DNA from 2 places in the Vermiculatibacterium agrestimuris genome. Region 2 is predicted to be linked to the other one. Evidence: riboswitches for the same ligand, from Rfam matches in the RefSeq annotation. Region 2 holds a riboswitch; the other holds the start of a gene.

Region 1 (3,406 bases), on a different contig from region 2:
AGACAGCGGTTTTTACCGCTGTCTTTTTGTATCCCGGGGCCCTCGGGGCAGAAAATCCGCTTTTTTACAGGAAGATGACAAAAAATTTTTTAGATTTAATTCTTTTGTAACAGATTTTGGTTTGACTGTTCACAACTCTTGGGTATCATAATACTCGCAAGAGACAGTTTCTTTTCATTTCATTGTATCCTCTTTCCTTGCAACACGGGCCAGACGTCAGGAGCAGGCGTCTGGCCCGTGTTGTATTTTGGCCCATGATAAAACCGGCCCGCGTTTTCTTCTATTGTCCCCCACCCCGAAATATGGTATTATTGTCCTCCAACATACTTTTCCCCATCTTTTCCAAAGGAGAGATCGCCATGCTTCAAACCCTCCTCATCGCCTTGAGCCTGGCCATGGACGCCTTTGCCGTTTCCGTCTCCACCGGCATTGCCGTGCCCGGCTTCGGGCCCAGGCAGGCCGCCCGCATCGGGGCCTGGTGCGGTGTGTTTCAGTTCGTCATGCCCCTCGCCGGCTGGTTTTTGGGCTCCAGCGTCAAGGCCTATATCGAGTTCATCGACCATTGGATCGCCTTCGGCCTTCTGGCTTTCATCGGCGGCAGCATGATCCGGGAGGCCCTCTCCGGCGGCGAGGAGGCGGCGGTCACCGACCTTTCCCACCGGCGGCTGTTCCTTCTGGCTCTGGCCACCAGCATCGACGCCCTGGCCGTGGGGGTCACCCTGGCCTTTGACGAGAGTGTCAACATTCTCCTCTCCGCGGCTATTATCGGCGTGGTGGCCTTCGCCCTGGCCATGCTGGGCGGCCTGCTGGGCCGCCGCCTGGGCCGGCTGTTCCAGCGCCGGGCCACCCTTCTGGGCGGCGTGGTGCTGGTCTTCATCGGCGCGAAGATCCTCTTTGAGCACCTCTCCGCCGCCTGACCTCCCTCTCGCCTCCAGGCCGGCCGCCTTTGCTTGTTTTGCCAAGGGATTTCGGCGGGATCCCTTGGCGGCAATGCGGCGCTTGAACAGGGACGCCGAAAAATTCCCCCTTGACAGATGCAAAAAACAGTGATATCATAACGCACAAATCGAAACCTGATAGAGGCGCGGTTCTCATCAGTACCTCTCCGCAAGGCCAGACAGCCGCCGGGAGGGAAAGGGAGCGCCGCCGAAGGGGGAGCTTGGTGTCTGCCGGCTCCTTGCCTGGGCCGTCGGGGAATACCCGCCGGACTGTCACATGTATGTGAAGCGCTATCGAGGCTGGCCGGGGAGAGTTTATCCCTGGACATGTTGTTGTTTGCGGGCGCTTTTCATAGAAAAGCGCCCGCTTTTTATTGTTCGGGCGCAAGAGAAAGGATCTGGTCAAATGAGAACGAGAAAAAGACTTCTGTCTCTGATGGCGGTGCTGCTTATCCTCTGCGTCACCCTCATCACTCCCGTGCTGGCCGTGGGAGAAGACGCCGAGGCCGTCAGCCGGTTCTACAACACCCTCTGGGCCTTCCTGCCCCCGGTGATCGCCATCGTGCTGGCCCTCATCACAAAGGAGGCCTACTCCTCCCTGTTCATCGGCATCGTGGTGGGCGCCCTGCTCCACTGCAATTTTGCCCCTGTGGAGACCATGGACGCCATCATCAACGACGGTCTCATCACCGCCATCGCCGATAACGCCGGTATCTTCCTGTTCCTGGTCATACTGGGGGCCATCGTGGCTCTGGTCAACGCCGCCGGCGGCTCCGCCGCCTTTGGCCGCTGGGCGGAGAAGAACATCAAGACCCGGGTGGGGGCCATGCTCTCCACCTTCGTGCTGGGCATCCTGATCTTTATTGACGACTATTTCAACTGCCTTACCGTGGGCTCCGTCATGCGCCCTGTCACCGATGGCCACAAGATCTCCCGGGCCAAGCTGGCCTACCTCATCGACGCCACCGCCGCCCCTGTGTGCATGATCGCCCCCGTGTCCTCCTGGGCCGCCGCCGTCTCCGGCGTGGCCGCCGATCTGGACACCGGCGTCAGCGGCATCCAGCTCTTTGTCCAGGCCATCCCCTTCAACTTCTACTCCCTGCTCACCTTCGTGTTTATCGTGGGCATGGCCCTGATGAAGCTGGACTACGGCCCCATGCGCCAGCACGAGCTCACCGCCCAGCGTACCGGCGAGCTGGGCGCGCTGCCCACCGAGGACAACTCTGAGGGCAACCCCAAGGGCAGGGTCATGGATCTGATCCTCCCGGTGGTGGTACTCATTGTCTTCTGTATCATCGGCATGATCTACGTGGGCGGCTTCTGGGGCGATAACGCCGGCGACTTCATTGCCGCCTTTGGCGACACCGACGCCTTCGTGTCCCTGCCCTGGGGCGCCCTCATCGCCCTGGTGCTCACCATCGTCTATGTGGTGGCCCGCCGGCTGATGACCTTTAAGGCGGCCATGGCCTGCATCCCCAAGGGCTTCATCGCCATGGTGCCTCCCATCACCATCCTCACCCTGGCGGTGAGCCTGAAGACCATGACCGGTTACCTGGGGGCCGCCGAGTTTGTGGAGGCCGCCATGAAGGGCGCCTCCCAGCACCTCTACAGCCTGCTGCCCGCCGTGATCTTTGTGGTGGCCTGCTTCCTGGCCTTCGCCTCGGGCACCAGCTGGGGCACCTTCGGCATCCTGATCCCCATCGTCACCGCCATCTTCCCCACTGGCTCTACCCTGCTCACCGTGGGCATCTCCGCCTGCCTGGCGGGCGCGGTGTGCGGCGACCACTGCTCCCCCATCTCCGACACCACCATCATGGCCTCCGCCGGCGCCCAGTGCGACCACGTGACCCACGTGTCCACCCAGCTGCCCTACGCCATCACCGTGGCGGCGGTGAGCTTTGTCAGCTTCATCATCGCCGGCTTTGTTCCCAATATCTTTATCGCCCTGCCTGTAGCCGTCATCCTCATGATCGCCACCCTCTTTGTCATCAGGGCCAGCGTGAACAAGGCCGCCTGAGTTTCATCTCCCGCACACAAAAACAGGCCCTCTGCCGATCCGGCAGAGGGCCTGTTTTGATATGTTTCTGTATAAAATATCTGAAGTATTTCTTTTTGTTATCGTTTTTAGCAGAACTCCACTCCGTCCTCGCCCATGCTTTTGATCCTCGCCAGGGCCTCCACCCGGACGCCCTTGGCCCGGATGCGCTCTCCACCGCTCTGGAACGCCTTCTCAATGCAGATGCCGGCCCCCACCACGGCAGCCCCCGCCTCCCGGACGATCTGAATAAGGCCATCCAGCGCGGCTCCGTTGGCCAGAAAGTCGTCGATGATGAGCACCCGGTCTTCCGGCCGCAGGAACTCCTTGGCCACCATTACATCGTAGACCTTGCCGTGGGTGAAGGACTCCACCCTGGCGGTGTAGACGCCGCCGTCGATATTTTTGCTCTTGCTCTTCTTGGCAAAGAGGA
Region 2 (3,406 bases):
GGTCTTGGTGCCGTTCTCGCTCTCCAGCAGATAGGCGGTGTACTCGTAGTAAGCCTGGGCGTTTTTCACGATGCCGTCGTACATATACTGGTTGCTGGCCTCATTGGCGGCGGTGTTCACCCACTTGGCGGCGGTCACCCAGTCGTTGGCGGTGACGTCGGCCACCTCGTTGCCCTGATAGTCCACCCACTTCACGCCTTTGCGAATGTGGAAGGTCCACTCAGTGTTGTCCTCGTTGGGCTCCCAGCTCTCGGCCAGGGAGGGGATCATCACGCCGTAGTTGTCATATTCCACCAGGCAGTCCACGCAGTTGGCGGACATCTGGAAGTCGTTCTGGGTGCCGGTGTACAGGTAGTTAAAGGTCTGCACCTCGCTGGAGTAGAGGTAACGGTAGACCGCCTCGCCACCGGCGGCCTGAGAGGCCGCGGGATCGGCGGCGCCGCTCTCGGCAGGCGCAGGATCCTTAGAGCCGCAGGCGGCCAGAGAGAGGGCCATGGCGGCGGTGAGGGTCAGAGCTAACAGTCGGTTCCTTTTCTTCATTGTCATTCCTTCCTTTCTTGGATATGTATCGTAAAGAGGTAGTGCCTCATTGCACTTACGGGAAAATGGGCTTAGCGCCAGTTGGTGCAGGGGATGTCCCGCACGCCGACGCCGGGGTCGGCGGTCATGGTGATGCGGGCACCCTCAAAGCGGGGGCCGCCGGGCATGGGGGGCGTGGCGCACAGGGAGGGGCCGTCCAGGTCGGCCATGGTGATGACCTCCTGGGCCGCGCACAGGTGGGCCGCGGCGGCCACCGACACCTGGCTTTCCAGCATGCAGCCGATCATACACTTGACCCCATGCTGCTTTGCCAGCTGGCAGATATTCAGGGCGTTCCAGATGCCGCCGGTCTTCATCAGCTTGATGTTGATATAGTCGGCGGCGTGGATGGCGATGAGGTTGGCCGCGTCGGTGGGGGAGAAGACCGCCTCGTCGGCCAGGATGGGGGTGTCCACCTGACCGGTAACGTATTTCAGTCCGGCTATGTCCAGGGCGGGCACCGGCTGCTCCACCAGCTCAATATCCAGGCCCTTGTCCTCCATGGCCTTGATGATGGCCACGCTCTCCGCCGCCGTCCAGCCCTGGTTGGCGTCCACCCGGAGCTTGATCTCCGGGCCCACGGCCTGGCGGATGGCGGCGATGCGCGCCACATCGGCGGCACCCTCCTTGCCCACCTTGACCTTCAGGATGTGGAAGCCCCGGGCCACTGCCTCCAAACTGTCCCGCACCATTTCCTGGGTGGGGTTCACCGAGATGGTGATGTCGGTCTCGAAAGCGGGCTTGGCCCCGCCCAAAAGCTGGTAGAGGGGCTTGCCCTGCGCCTTGCCCCACAGGTCATAGAGGGCCATATCCACCGCCGCCTTGGGGGTGGTGTTGTGCACCATGCAGGCGTTGAGCTTCTCCATGACGGCGGGCAGGTCGTCCAAGTCCATGCCCAGAATGGCGGGCTTGATGAAATCCTGGATGGCGCAGAGAATGGAGCCTTTGGTGTCCCCGGTGATGACGGCGGTGGGGGGGGCCTCGCCATAGCCCATGGAGCCGTCCTCGCCGATCACTCGGACAACGATATCCTCCAGCCGCTCCACAGTGCGCAGGGCGGTCTTGAAGGGATGGGCCAGGGGGAGAGAGAGCTCTCCGACCTGGATATCAACAATGCGCACGCCGATTCCTCCCAATTCACGGAAAGATAGTAAAAAAATAGATACTTTTCCTATGAAAAGCATCCATGGAATGAAAAAGCAATATTTTGCTTTGCCAGACCCGAATAGCGCTCCACAGATACTGTGACAGTCCGGCGGGTATTTCCCGACGGCCCGGAATAACAGCGGCAGGCACCGTTGCGCTCCCTCGGCAGTCCTCCCTTTCTCCTCCCGCGGCTGCCTGTCCCAGGCGGGAGGATACTCTTAAGAACTGCACCTCTATCAGGCTGTTTAATTAAGTAGTATGCTATCACACAGGATGAAAGTTGTCAAGAAAAACCTTGCAAAATGGGAGAGACGGTGTTATAGTCCCATTTATGGGACACCCTGTTTTCTATGATTTGGGGTGGAAAGGCGGAAAGGAGGTTTTCCCATGTCCAAAAAAGGCGGGCAAAAAGCCAAGCTGCTGCGGATCTGCCAGCTGCTGCTGGAGCGTACCGATGAGGAGCATCCCCTGTCCACCCAGGAGCTGATCCGGCTGCTGGCGGCGGAGGAGATCTCTGCCGAGCGTAAGAGCATCTACGCCGATATGGAGCTGCTCCAGGAGCTTGGCGTAGACGTACAGCAGAGCAAGGGCAAGGGCTGGTTCATCGGCGCGCGGGAGTTTGAGCTTCCCGAGCTGAAGCTGTTGGTGGATGCGGTGCAGTCCTCCCGGTTCATCTCCCGCAGAAAGAGCGACGCCCTCATCCGCAAGCTGGAGAGTCTGACCAGCAAGCACCAGGCCAAGCAGCTGCGCCGCCAGGTCTATGTAGACCGCCGGGTGAAGACGGACAACGAGGGGGTCTACTACGCCATCGACAAGCTCCATGCGGCGATTGCCGCCAACCGGACGGTGACGTTTCAGTATTTCGACTACAATGTCAAACGGGAGAAGGTCTTCCGCCGGGAGGGAAAGCGCTACGCGGTCTCCCCTTACGGTCTTATCTGGGCCGATGAGAACTACTACCTGGTGGGCCGGGAGGAGGGCGGAGAGGAGTTGCGCCATTACCGGGTGGACAAGATGGCCGCCCTGACGGTCACAAGCCTGCCCCGGCGGGAGGACGGCCGGCTCCGGGACTTCGACTTGGCGGAGTATGGCCAGCGGCACTTCCATATGTTCTCCGGCCGCCAGGCCCAGGTGCGTCTGCGGTGTCCTGACCGCATGGTGAATATCATGCTGGATCGCTTTGGCCAGGAGGCCATGCTCATCCCCGACGGGGAGGGCCATTTCGCCCTGACGGTGGACGCGGTGGTGTCTCCCCAGTTCTACGGCTGGCTCTTCGGCCTGGGCGACGGGGTGGAGCTCACCGCCCCGGCCTGGGCGGTGGAGGAGTACCGGGAGATGCTCCGCAGGGCCTTGGGGGAGAAATAGGGGAAAGGAAAAGGCGGCCCCATCCGGTGGGATGGGGCCGCCTTTTTGGAGGCCCCAATCTTGTTACCAAATTGTCATTTTTTGCTTGAACAACAAAAATGGTTCTGATATAATGTAAAATATTCATAAATATCAGGGGTTAAAGCCCCTTTTTAAGACCTGCTGGAAAGGAAGAGAGATATGAAAAAGCGTCTGTTGTCCCTGACGTTGGCTCTGGTCATGACCCTGAGCCTGCTGCCCGCCGCGGCTTTCGCGGCGGCGTCTGGAGAGACCTCCGCCCAGCCGGAGTGGGGGGTAAGCGATGAAGGGGACGGAG

Evidence for each region. A riboswitch is a leader RNA that binds a small molecule or an ion and turns the genes downstream of it on or off. The one in region 2 is predicted to bind lysine.
Region 1: linked by a shared signal. The riboswitch ahead of NFR87_RS03435 (Na+/H+ antiporter NhaC family protein) and the one ahead of NFR87_RS02165 (dipeptide epimerase) in region 2 are both predicted to bind lysine.

The regions. Positions count from the first base shown of each region.
Region 1 covers NZ_CALPCU010000006.1:82,582-85,987, reverse strand. Annotated here, with positions in the region: gene NFR87_RS03440 (manganese efflux pump MntP) at 360-917, shown strand; lysine riboswitch at 1,070-1,240, shown strand; gene NFR87_RS03435 (Na+/H+ antiporter NhaC family protein) at 1,345-2,955, shown strand; gene NFR87_RS03430 (xanthine phosphoribosyltransferase) at 3,063-3,406, opposite strand, start outside.
Region 2 covers NZ_CALPCU010000004.1:39,858-43,263, reverse strand. Annotated here, with positions in the region: gene NFR87_RS02170 (peptide ABC transporter substrate-binding protein) at 1-540, opposite strand, end outside; gene NFR87_RS02165 (dipeptide epimerase) at 612-1,700, opposite strand; lysine riboswitch at 1,798-1,969, opposite strand; gene NFR87_RS02160 (helix-turn-helix transcriptional regulator) at 2,113-3,090, shown strand; gene NFR87_RS02155 (S-layer homology domain-containing protein) at 3,271-3,406, shown strand, end outside.